3 regions of the Citrobacter sp. ANG330 genome follow, and region 2 is predicted to be linked to each of the others. Evidence: predicted binding sites of a transcription regulator. Region 2 holds the regulator's gene; each other region holds the start of a gene.
What was found. Region 2 encodes CRP, which controls carbon source genes, mostly activating them, when cyclic AMP is high. Its sites were predicted from a motif close to ATGTGANNNNNNTCACAT; they were not measured.
Positions count from the first base shown of each region.

Region 1 (4,251 bases), on a different contig from region 2:
ATTCCAGGCCAAGATCGAAGGTTTTCTCAATGGGAAATTTATCCTGTTGCAGGATTTTTTCGCGGTTAGCCAAATCCTGCGACATCATTTGGCCAAGGTGTGGCGGGAATTCACGCTTAATTAAATCAGGCTCCCAGCGATCGCCCTCCTGACCTCTGACGATTTCCCATGACGCATAGCGGTTATGGTAAGTACAGCCGCCATCTTCCCAGTAGTGGTAATGGTCACTGATTAAATGGCTGTGAACGCCATTTTTTTTCATGATTTCAAAGCAGGAGTCGTCAAAGGGTTCCAGAGGCCCCCAACTACGATGGAGAAAGTTGTAGCGACCCGTGTGTAATTCTCGTCTGGCAGGCATGCAAGGTAGACTTCCTACATAGCTTTTATCAAAGACAACGCATTTTTCCGCCAGACGGGAAAAATGAGGGGTGTGAGTCCAGGCGGAATTATAAGGGGCTAAGCAATGCCTGTTTAATGAGTCATACATTACCATTATCGCTTTCATTTTTTCTCCTGTGCGATTTTATTCAGTTCATTATCTCTGAGATGCAAATGTCGGTAGATATCAGATCAAACGCCGTAATTCTTCAAAGGTGAATATCCGACCACGATAGGTTACTGCCGGATAAACTGCATCACATTCCACGGCGACTTTATTATTGGTATCGATAATAAAAAACTGACTACCAACACCATACATGATGCTATAGTAATTCCCGATTTCATGAATTTCAGAGGTTATATTGCTGCGTTTTCCCGGAATGGTAAATGTATCGAGAAGCTCTACGGTTTGGTTGTTTAAATCAATACCATATACCAGACTTTGGGAGTCAAAAGGTGCTTCATAATATTCGTCCGGAATGGGGTCTTCCATTTTTTTATTATTTTCACTCCCATCATCAAAGAGTGCCGCTTTGTTATTGAAAAGCGTAATGGCGAGACGATTTTCCGTCAGAAAGTCGGCATATTTTGGGTTGGTGGTGGGGAAGACGGCATGCTCTCCATTGGGATAGGCAAAGCCTGGCAACGGTTTTAGATTTACCGTTGCTGCAACAAGTGAATTCATCGGATTATCAATAGTCCACTCAATATCGCCGCTCTCCATATTCAGTCCATAAATCGTACTGGTAGAGCGATTATTCAAAATGAGTTGCTTGAGATGCGTGCTGTATTCCAGCGAGTTAAAGTGCGCATCGTTGGGTTGAGCATCAATACACACATCCTGATTATCAAAGTATTCCGAGTAGTCACGTGACCAGATAATGTTGCCATTATTCACATCATATTTATAGATTGTGGACTGCTGACGTTGTTGTGCCGTGGGGTTTTCCAGTAGCGTGACCAGACAGAACATGTTGCCATCCGGTCCGAAAGTTATATCGTGATGAAAACCGTAACCTGCCGGAACAGAATAGGACTGGCGAGTTTCGCCCAGAAGATTCATTTGCCTCAGTGTCTGGGCATAGTTTTCTCCCGCCGTGGGGAAAATGTCAAAGCCAGGGTAGATAGAGTGGCCGTCACTCTTTAGGTTATTGTTATCCCAGGCATTGGTAAATGCCATTCTCAGATCGCCATTTTTATCATAGGCGGTGTAAAAACAGGTGACAAGCCAACCCTGATAAAGCGTTTCCTGTGCAATACGTTCATCGTTGATCGCGAAAGTCACATTCAGTGGGATGACACCGTAATCCTGTCCTGTGGTATCCGCAGTAACATTGACAGTTTGGTTTGAACCGTCATTAAAGAGACATTCAATGCTAATGGTGTTGGACGTATTCGCATACAGACCAATAACAGGGATAGTCGGATTTAATATATATTCATTTGTTGAATATATAAAACTGCTGTCGAGGGTTTTTCCTTTTACGGTATAACGATATTTCATCGGCAGATCTGCCGTTACCGTAACTTGTGCGGAAAGTAGGTTCTGATTGAAAGGGTTAATCACAACACGGGTAGTCATATCTTGCATAATCATTCCTTTATGGGAACGCCGATAAAGTGGCGTGAAGCGGATGACGGAAGATTTGCCATCCCTGGTTATTGAGATTGATATTTTCAGTGAATATATTTTATTCGTTCATACTTTTCGAAATAGAGTGTGTTTGAGTCTGGAGTGGGAAGTTGTGAGATCTATCACATATGAAAATAAACATAATCATTAAGCAAAAAATCATAATGTAGAGCGAGTTGCTATTAAATCTATTATGCAAACTCACTCTTGCAACCATCTGGATTAATATGAATAGTCAAATTTTGAGTGTCAGGGAAAAGGTTGGCTACGGCCTTGGGGATGCGGCAAGCCATATTGTCTTTGATAATGTCATGCTTTATCTCATGTTCTTTTATACTGATATTGCTGGTTTGCCTGCGGCGTTTATTGGCAGCATGTTTTTAGTGACGCGAATACTTGATGCAATATCTGACCCTTGTATGGGATTGCTTGCAGACCGTACCCGTACGCGCTGGGGGAAATTTCGCCCGTGGCTGCTGTGGGCGTCCATTCCTTTTGGTATTAGTTGTGTTCTTACCTATACGGTTCCGGATTTATCGCTATATGGAAAAATGATTTATGCCACACTCACTTATATCGCACTAACGTTGATGTACACGATCGTTAATATTCCTTATTGTGCACTGGGTGGGGTAATCACCAGCGATTCACAGCAGCGCATGTCTTTGCAGTCGTGGCGGTTTGTGCTTGCAACGGCAGGCGGCATGTTGTCCACCGCATTAATGATGAATATGGTGGACTGGCTGGGTGGAGGGGATAAAAAACTGGGTTTTCAGATCAGTATTACACTGCTCTCTATTATTGCTGTGTTGATGTTCTACTTTTGTTTTTTTACCACCAAAGAGCGCATTGTTTCACCCCCCATTAACGCTGGTTTTAAAGGCATGTTGGGTGATTTAAAAGATATCTGGAAAAACGATCAGTGGCGAGTGGTCAGTGTTCTGACCGTCTTCACTATCATCGGAACTTCGGTACGTGGTGGGGTGATGATGTATTACGTCACCTTGATTATGGAATCACCCAAAGTATTTTCGATATTTCTCTCCACATATTGTGTCGGCAATATTGTCGGTAGCGCGATAGCAAAACCGCTAAGCGTTCGCTTTTGTAAAGTGGCGGTGTTTATTTTCTGTAATATTGTTCTGATGATAATGAGTTTTGCGATGTATTTTGTGCCAATGGACAGAATGGTGGTGATGTTTTGCCTGATTTTTATCATTGGTGTTCTGCATCAGATTATGACGCCGATAAAGTGGGTCATGATGGCGGATACGGTAGATTACGGCGAAATGGTCAGTGGTAAACGCCTGACGGGAATTAGCTTCGCGGGGACGTTGTTTGTGCTGAAAATGGGGCTGGCGGTAGGTGGTGCAATTATCGGTTGGATGCTCGCTATGGGGGGCTATCAGGCGGGAGCTGATGCGCAGTCGCCGGAAACGTTGAAGACCATCATCACCTTGTTTACGGTTGCGCCGGGACTTTGTTATCTGTGCTGTGCGTTAATCGCCAAATGCTTCTACAGGTTGACTACGGAACAAATGAAACAGGTTTCGCAAACGCGACATGCGTCGAGCTGATTTGCGGAGTTTATTCATGCTAATCATCCGGGCTCTCAGGTAGTATTGAGGTTATTTCATGCACATTCTGCGCATTGAGTAGGGGGTTAAATGAAGATTTCCCGCCTCGGAGAAGCCCCGGATTACCGCTTCTCGCTGGCAAACGAGCGTACCTTTCTGGCGTGGATCCGCACCGCGCTGGGTTTTCTGGCCGCGGGCGTTGGGCTTGATCAACTGGCGCCAGATTTCGCCACGCCGGTTATCCGCGAGCTGTTGGCGCTGTTACTCTGTTTATTCGCGGGTGGCCTGGCGATTTACGGTTATCTGCGCTGGTTGCGCAATGAAAAGGCGATGCGACTGAAGGAAGATTTACCTTACACCCGAAGCCTGCTGATCATCAGTCTGATATTGACCATTGTGGCGATTGTGGTCATGGCGCTGGTGCTGTATGCCGGATAGCCGTAAGGCCCGTCGCATGGCCGATCCTGGTTTGCAACCAGAGCGCACATCGCTGGCCTGGTTTCGCACGTTGCTGGGTTATTGTGCGCTGATGGCGCTGGCGATAAAACATCACTGGCATCAGGCGGGATTCTTGTTCTGGGTCTCTATCGCGGTGCTGGCTATCGTGGTTGTGATCCTCTGGCGCTATACGCGCCAGCGTAATCTGATGGATGTCTCGCT
Region 1 is NZ_JASJUI010000014.1:68,874-73,124, forward strand. Features, by position in the region: gene QNN88_RS21505 (sulfatase) at 1-505, opposite strand, end outside; gene QNN88_RS21510 (aryl-sulfate sulfotransferase) at 566-1,972, opposite strand; gene QNN88_RS21515 (glycoside-pentoside-hexuronide (GPH):cation symporter) at 2,242-3,591, shown strand; gene QNN88_RS21520 (YidH family protein) at 3,682-4,029, shown strand; gene QNN88_RS21525 (DUF202 domain-containing protein) at 4,019-4,251, shown strand, end outside.
Region 1: the regulator CRP is predicted to act here: its motif matches at 2,125-2,142, upstream of QNN88_RS21515 (glycoside-pentoside-hexuronide (GPH):cation symporter).

Region 2 (4,251 bases):
GTATCCGCGAGTTTGACGATCTGATCACCGCCAAAATTCACGGCTTTGCTGACGCTATCGACTACTATCGTCAATGTAGCGCCATGCCCTTGCTCAGTGACATCGCGATTCCGACGTTGATCATCCACGCAAAAGACGACCCGTTCATGGATCATCATGTGATCCCTAAAGCGGAAGATTTACCGCCGCAGGTGGAATATCAGTTAACCGAACATGGCGGTCACGTCGGGTTCATCGGCGGCACGTTGCGTCGACCAGAAATGTGGCTGGAGTCGCGCATTCCTGACTGGCTGACACCCTATCTGGAGGCATAACTATGCAAATCCCCTGGCAGGACCTTTCCCCCGAGACGCTGGACAATCTGATCGAAAGCTTTGTGTTGCGCGAAGGTACCGATTATGGTGAACATGAACGTACCCTTGAGCAAAAAGTCGCCGACGTGAAACGCCAGTTACAGTGTGGAGAAGCGGTCCTGGTGTGGTCTGAGTTGCACGAAACCGTCAACATCATGCCGCGCAAATCATTTCGCGAGTAACCCGCACGCTATCGGCCGACTATAATAAAAAATCAATTTATTGATGGAGTTAACATGTCTGCCAAACATCCGGTGATCGCGGTAACAGGATCCAGCGGCGCGGGGACCACCACCACCAGCCTCGCGTTCCGTAAAATTTTTGCGCAGCTCAACCTGCGTGCAGCCGAGGTGGAAGGCGACAGTTTTCATCGTTATACCCGTCCGGAGATGGATATGGCGATTCGCAAAGCGCGCGATGCCGGGCGCCATATCAGCTATTTTGGCCCCGAAGCCAATGACTTCGGCCTGCTGGAACAGACGTTTATTGAGTACGGCCAGACCGGGAAAGGCCAGTCACGCAAATATCTGCATACCTACGATGAAGCCGTCCCGTGGAACCAGGTGCCGGGGACGTTTACCCCGTGGCAAGCACTGCCCGAACCCACCGATGTGCTGTTCTATGAAGGCCTGCACGGCGGCGTCGTCACGCCCCAGCATGAGGTCGCAAGACATGTTGATCTCCTGGTCGGCGTGGTGCCCATCGTTAACCTGGAATGGATCCAGAAGCTTATCCGCGACACCAGTGAACGAGGCCATTCTCGTGAGGCGGTGATGGATTCGGTGGTCCGTTCGATGGACGACTATATCAACTACATCACGCCGCAGTTCTCCCGCACCCACATCAACTTCCAGCGCGTTCCTACCGTGGACACATCCAACCCCTTCGCAGCCAGGAGCATTCCATCACTGGATGAGAGCTTTGTGGTGATTCATTTCCGCAATCTGGAAGGGATCGATTTCCCCTGGCTGCTGGCGATGCTGCAGGGCTCATTCATTTCTCACATCAATACGTTGGTGGTTCCTGGCGGGAAAATGGGTCTGGCAATGGAACTGATCATGCTGCCGCTGGTACAGCGACTGATGGAAGGCAAGAAGATCGAATAAACGGTGGGGAGTGCCCGATGGCGCTGCGCTTACCGGGCCTACGACAGGAGTAGGCCTGATAAGCGCAGCGCCATCAGGCAATGATCATCAGGCAGCAATCACTTCGTACGAATGGGTAATGTTAACCGCTTTTCCCAGCATCAACGCCACAGAGCAATACTTCTCTGCCGACAGATCGACCGCCCGCGCAACGGCGGCATCCTTCAGATCGTGGCCGGTGACAATAAAGTGCAGGTTGATGTGAGTGAACAGGCGTGGCGCCTCTTCCCGACGTTCTGAAGTCAATTTCACTTCGCAGTTCGTCACATCCTGACGGCCTTTTTGCAGGATAGAAACCACGTCAATGGCGCTGCAACCGCCAGCCGCCATCAACACCATTTCCATCGGGCTCGGTGCTTTATCACCAGAGTTACCGTCCATCAGAATCTGATGCCCGGAAGCGGACTCACCCAGGAAGGTTAACCCCTCAACCCATTTAACACGCGCTTGCATATTTTTTAACTCCAGTGCGTTAATTTTCCTGACAGATTACGCGTACATAACAATTCTCGCAACGGAAGGCGACCTGCGTCATGCTGAAGCGAGACACCAGGAGACACACGGCTAAAGCTATGCTAAAACAGTCAGGATGCTACAGTAATACATTGACGTACTGCATGTATGCAGAGGACTTCACATTAAAGGCTGCAGTTCGTTTTTGACAGTCTCTTCCCAGGACGCGGGAAGCACATTTTTGCAACCCCAGAGACAGCGGATTTTTTGGCTCTGGAGACAGCTTATAACAGAGGATAATCGCGCATGGTGCTTGGCAAACCGCAAACAGACCCGACACTCGAATGGTTCTTGTCTCATTGCCATATTCATAAGTACCCGTCCAAGAGCACGCTGATTCACCAGGGTGAAAAAGCGGAAACGTTGTACTACATCGTTAAGGGCTCAGTGGCAGTGTTGATTAAAGATGAGGAAGGGAAAGAAATGATCCTTTCTTATCTGAATCAGGGTGATTTCATTGGCGAACTGGGCCTGTTTGAAGAAGGCCAGGAACGTAGCGCATGGGTTCGGGCGAAAACAGCGTGTGAAGTGGCTGAAATTTCCTACAAGAAATTCCGCCAGTTGATCCAGGTGAACCCGGATATTCTGATGCGCCTGTCTTCTCAAATGGCTCGCCGCCTGCAAGTCACTTCAGAGAAAGTCGGTAACCTGGCCTTCCTCGATGTGACCGGTCGTATCGCCCAGACGCTGCTGAATCTGGCGAAACAGCCTGATGCAATGACTCACCCGGACGGCATGCAGATCAAAATCACTCGCCAGGAGATTGGCCAGATCGTTGGCTGTTCTCGCGAAACCGTTGGTCGTATCCTGAAGATGCTGGAAGATCAGAACCTGATCTCCGCTCACGGTAAAACGATCGTCGTTTACGGCACTCGTTAATCTCATCGGAAATGGCGCGCTACCCGGTAGTGCGTCATTTTTGTTTTGCCAATGTGGCGCAGACTGATTTATCACCCAGAAATCAACTATGCACTACGTCAAACGCTGGTGCTCTGTTTGCCCGTGGCCGTCGGCCTGATCATCGGGCAGTTGCATCTGGGTTTGCTCTTCTCTCTCGTTCCCGCCTGCTGCAACATTGCCGGGCTTGATACACCGCACAAACGCTTTTTCAAACGCCTGGTGATTGGCGCGTCGCTGTTTGCCGGATGCAGCCTGATTATGCAGCTGCTACTGGCGCAGGCGATCCCGTTGCCGCTGATCCTGACCGGACTCACATTGATTCTCGGCGTCACCGCGGAACTGAGTTCACTGCATGCCCGCCTGCTGCCCGCCTCGCTGATTGCCGCTATTTTTACGCTGAGCCTGGCAGGAAATATGCCGGTCTGGGAACCGTTGCTGATCTACGCGCTGGGCACGCTGTGGTATGGCTTATTTAACTGGTTCTGGTTCTGGCTGTGGCGCGAGCAACCGCTGCGCGAGTCGCTAAGCCTACTGTACCGGGAACTGGCGGATTACTGCGAAGCCAAATACAGTATGCTGACTCAGCACACCGATCCGGAAAAAACGCTACCGCCGCTGCTGGTCCGCCAGCAAAAAGCCGTCGACCTCATCACCCAGTGTTATCAGCAGATGCATATGCTGTCGGCGCATCACAACAATGACTACAAACGAATGCTGCGCGCCTTTCAGGAAGCGCTGGATTTACAGGAACATATCTCAGTGAGTCTGCACCAGCCGGAAGAGGTGCAAAAGCTGGTCGAACGCAGCCACGCTGAGCAGGTGATTCGCTGGACGGCGCAAACCGTCGCCGCGCGGTTGCGGGTACTGGCGGATGACATTCTGTATCACCGACTGCCGACCCGTTTCTCTATGCAAAAGCAGATTGGCGCGCTGGAAAAAATTGCTCATCAGCATCCGGATAACCCCGTCGGGCAGTTCTGTTACTGGCACTTCAGCCGTATCGCCCGGGTGCTGCGCACTCAACGACCACTTTACGCCCGCGATCTGATGGCTGACAAACAGCGCCGTCTTCCGTTGCTTCCTGCGTTGAAAAACTACCTTTCCCTGAAATCACCAGCGCTACGCAACGCCGGGCGTATCAGCGTCATGCTCAGCATCGCCAGTCTGATGGGAACCGCGTTACACCTGCCGAAACCGTACTGGATCCTGATGACCGTGCTGTTTGTCACGCAGAACGGTTATGGCGCCACCCGCGTGCGTATTCTGCACCGTTCGGCGGGTACGCTGGTGGGGCTGATTATTGCAGGCGTGACGCTGCACTTTCATATTCCTGAAGGATA
Region 2 is NZ_JASJUI010000010.1:139,584-143,834, reverse strand. Features, by position in the region: gene QNN88_RS19275 (hydrolase) at 1-314, shown strand, start outside; gene QNN88_RS19270 (YheU family protein) at 317-535, shown strand; gene QNN88_RS19265 (phosphoribulokinase) at 590-1,459, shown strand; gene QNN88_RS19260 (OsmC family protein) at 1,547-1,951, opposite strand; gene crp (cAMP-activated global transcriptional regulator CRP) at 2,258-2,890, shown strand; gene QNN88_RS19250 (YccS/YhfK family putative transporter) at 2,942-4,251, shown strand, end outside.

Region 3 (4,251 bases), on a different contig from region 2:
GTTCGCCCTGACAGGTGCCCATCCCCACGCGGGTGCGACGACGGAGATCCAACAGGCTGTTGACGTTGAGGTTTTCGACGGCGTACTGCACTTCACCGGCGGTGACAGCTTCGCATTCACAGACCACACTGCGGTGCTGGCGGCCATGACTCAGCCACGCTGGCGTACGGTCGCCGTGGCGATACACCGCCGAACCACGCAATGGGGCAGGCAGGGAGATCACGCGCTTCAGCGTACTTTCCGTCGGTTCGTGCGAACCCGGTAACGGCGTGTCCGCGGTGACACAAGGACGCATGTTGCCCAGCTTGCGGCAGACCGCGTCGGTGGCCCATTCCGCCATCAGGCGGTAAGTCATCAGCTTGCCGCCGGTAATGGTGATAAATCCGTCCAGGCCATCGCGTTTCGCATGATCAAACAGCACAATACCGCGGCTGACGTTACGCCCGCTGGGATCATCATCGCTTGCCACCAGCGGGCGTACGCCGGAGTAGGCGCGCAGAATGCGCGTTTTCGCCATAACTGGCGCCAGTTTTTCGCCTTCGCGCAGCAGAATATCGACCTCATCGGCGGTGACGCGGTTGCTGTCGATATCGTTGTAATCAATATGGGTTGAGGTGGTGCCAATCAGCGAAATGGTATCGCCAGGTACCAGAATGTCGGCGTCGGAAGGTTTACGGCAGCGGTTAATGACGTGCTGGTTGATGCGGTGATCCATGATCAGCAGCGACCCTTTCGCCGGGAACATACGGATGCTTAAGTCGGCATATTCCGCGATCCGCTGTCCCCAGATCCCGGCGGCATTCACCACTACCGGCGCGAGCAGTGTTTGCGTTTCGCCATTGAGATGGTTACGCACATGCACGCCGCTGACGGTCGCCCCTTCACGGAGCAACCCTGTCACTTCGTGGGCGGTCAGGATAATGGCGCCATGTTCTTTCGCATCAAGCATGTTGGCAGCAGTCAACCGGAACGGATCAACGGTGCCATCCGGCACTTTAACCGCGCCGATGAGCTGCGGATTCACCGACGGTTCGATAATCCGCGCCTGTTGCGGATCGATCGCTTCTGCCCGAATGCCCGCTTCTTCGCAGGCTCGGATAAAGGTGGCCTGGAAGGAGAGTTCGTCTTCCGGCAGGGTAATAAACAGACCGTCCGTCGGTTCAACGCAGTGGCGGGCGATACGTTTCAGAATTTGGTTTTCGCTGATGCATTCGCGGGCAGATTCTGCATCGGTCACCGCATAACGTGCGCCGCTGTGCAGCAGTCCGTGGTTACGACCGGTCGCTCCGGTCGCAATATCATGACGCTCGACTAAAATAACACGGAGTCCACGCAGCGCGCAGTCACGGGCAATCCCTGCGCCAGTGGCACCACCCCCAATGATAATCACGTCACTGGTTTGCGAGTCGCGAGTTTTCATTGTTTTCCCTCACAGTTCGTTTTTTATCATTTAGCCACATAAAAAGCATGGTTTGTTTGATTTCGCGCATATTCGCTCATGATTCGAAAATGAAACGTGATTTCGTGCGCCTTTCTGAACATTCGTCATAAATCTGTAACAATATGTGCTGTAATTCACATTCACGTTCTGTATCTTTGCATAACATCGCGACCACACCGGAAGCAGCGGGGGTTGCATGTACCACCTGCGGTGTTTACTACTTATAAAAGACGGGCCACGGAGGCTACATTATGTTGAGTATATTTAAACCAGCGGCGCACAGAGCACGCTTGCCTGCAGCGGAGATCGATCCGACATACCGCCGGCTTCGCTGGCAAATATTTCTGGGGATATTCTTTGGCTATGCCGCGTACTATCTGGTGCGCAAGAACTTTGCCCTTGCAATGCCTTACCTGGTCGAACAGGGTTTTTCACGCGGTGATTTAGGTTTCGCCCTGTCGGGGATCTCAATTGCCTATGGATTTTCGAAATTCATCATGGGCTCGGTTTCGGATCGCTCGAATCCGCGCGTTTTCCTGCCAGCCGGTCTGATTCTGGCCGCGGCGGTGATGCTGTTCATGGGCTTTGTGCCGTGGGCGACATCGAGCATCGCCGTGATGTTTGTGCTGCTGTTCCTTTGCGGATGGTTCCAGGGCATGGGCTGGCCGCCGTGCGGACGCACCATGGTGCACTGGTGGTCGCAGAAGGAACGTGGCGGGATAGTCTCCGTCTGGAACTGTGCGCATAACGTCGGTGGCGGGATCCCTCCGCTGCTGTTCCTGCTCGGGATGGCCTGGTTTAACGACTGGAAAGCCGCCCTGTATATGCCAGCGTTCGGCGCCATTCTGGTGGCGATTTTCGCTTTCGCGCTGATGCGTGATACGCCGCAATCCTGTGGCCTGCCGCCCATCGAAGAGTACAAAAACGACTACCCGGACGACTACAACGAGAAAGCGGAAGAAGAGCTGACCGCGAAGCAGATCTTCATGCAGTACGTTCTGCCGAATAAACTGTTGTGGTACATCGCGATTGCAAACGTGTTCGTTTATCTGCTGCGTTACGGCATTCTCGACTGGTCTCCAACCTATCTGAAAGAAGTGAAGCATTTTGCACTGGATAAATCCTCCTGGGCCTACTTCTTCTATGAATATGCGGGGATCCCAGGCACGTTGCTGTGCGGCTGGATGTCGGACAAAGTGTTCCGTGGTAACCGTGGCGCGACCGGTGTGTTCTTTATGACCCTGGTGACGATCGCTACCATCGTTTACTGGATGAACCCGGCGGGTAACCCGACCGTCGATATGGTTTGTATGATTGTGATCGGCTTCCTGATTTACGGTCCGGTGATGCTGATTGGTCTGCATGCGCTGGAACTGGCACCGAAAAAAGCCGCAGGGACGGCAGCGGGCTTTACTGGCCTGTTTGGTTACCTCGGCGGTTCCGTGGCGGCCAGCGCCATCGTTGGTTACACCGTCGACTTCTTTGGCTGGGACGGCGGTTTCATGGTGATGATCGGTGGCAGCATCCTGGCGGTGATTCTGTTGATTGTGGTGATGATCGGCGAAAAACGCCACCATGCTGAGATGCAACTGAAACGCAACGGGGGCTAAGTGAATGAAAACAGCACTGAAAAACCTGAGTCTGACGCTGATGATGGCGGGCGCGGTAATGGGAAGCCATGCCCTGGCCGCCAGCAACACGGATAAAGTCGTGATTGCCCACCGTGGCGCGAGTGGCTACCTGCCGGAGCATACGCTGCCCGCGAAAGCGATGGCCTATGCGCAGGGAGCGGATTATCTGGAGCAGGATCTGGTGATGACGAAAGACGACCAACTGGTTGTCCTGCATGACCACTATCTTGATCGCGTGACGGATGTCGCGGAGCGCTTTCCGGATCGTGCGCGCCAGGACGGTCGTTATTACGCCATCGACTTTACGCTGGACGAAATCAAATCTCTGAAATTTACCGAAGGGTTTGATCTGGAAAATGGCAAGAAGGTGCAAACCTATCCTGGCCGTTTCCCGATGGGTAAATCGGATTTCCGCGTGCATACCTTTGCTGAAGAGATCGAGTTTGTTCAGGGACTGAACCATTCTACTGGCAAGAACATCGGTATCTATCCGGAGATCAAAGCGCCGTGGTTCCATCATCAGGAAGGGAAGGACATTGCGACGAAAACCCTGGAAGTGCTGAAAAAATACGGTTACAGCGACAAGCAGGACAAAGTTTATCTGCAAAGTTTTGATGTGGCGGAACTTAAGCGCATCAAAAATGAGCTGGAACCGAAAATGGGGATGAACCTGAACCTGGTACAGCTCATCGCGTATACCGACTGGAATGAAACGCAGGAGAAGAAGCCGGACGGTAGTTGGGTGAATTACAATTATGACTGGATGTTCAAACCCGGCGCGATGAAGCAGGTGGCTGAGTATGCGGACGGTATTGGTCCGGATTACCATATGCTGATTGACGAGAAGTCGACGAAAGGCAATATCGTCCTGACAGATATGGTGAAAGAAGCACACCAGAATAAGATGACGGTTCATCCTTATACAGTGCGCGCCGATCAGTTGCCGGAGTACACAACGGATGTGAATCAGCTGTATGACATCCTCTACAACAAAGCGGGCGTGGACGGGCTGTTCACCGACTTCCCCGACAAAGCGGTGATGTTCTTACGTAAAGAGTAATAACCACGTTATTCTCTCCACTGCACCCCAAAGGCGAGCAACCGCTGAGTAAGGTGCAGTTTTTTTATCTCTTTTCCTGCCGCTTTAACGCAAGAAATCACACGTCAGATCAAGAAGTC
Region 3 is NZ_JASJUI010000001.1:809,509-813,759, reverse strand. Features, by position in the region: gene glpA (anaerobic glycerol-3-phosphate dehydrogenase subunit A) at 1-1,420, opposite strand, end outside; gene glpT (glycerol-3-phosphate transporter) at 1,693-3,051, shown strand; gene glpQ (glycerophosphodiester phosphodiesterase) at 3,056-4,132, shown strand.
Region 3: the regulator CRP is predicted to act here: its motif matches at 1,564-1,581, upstream of glpT (glycerol-3-phosphate transporter).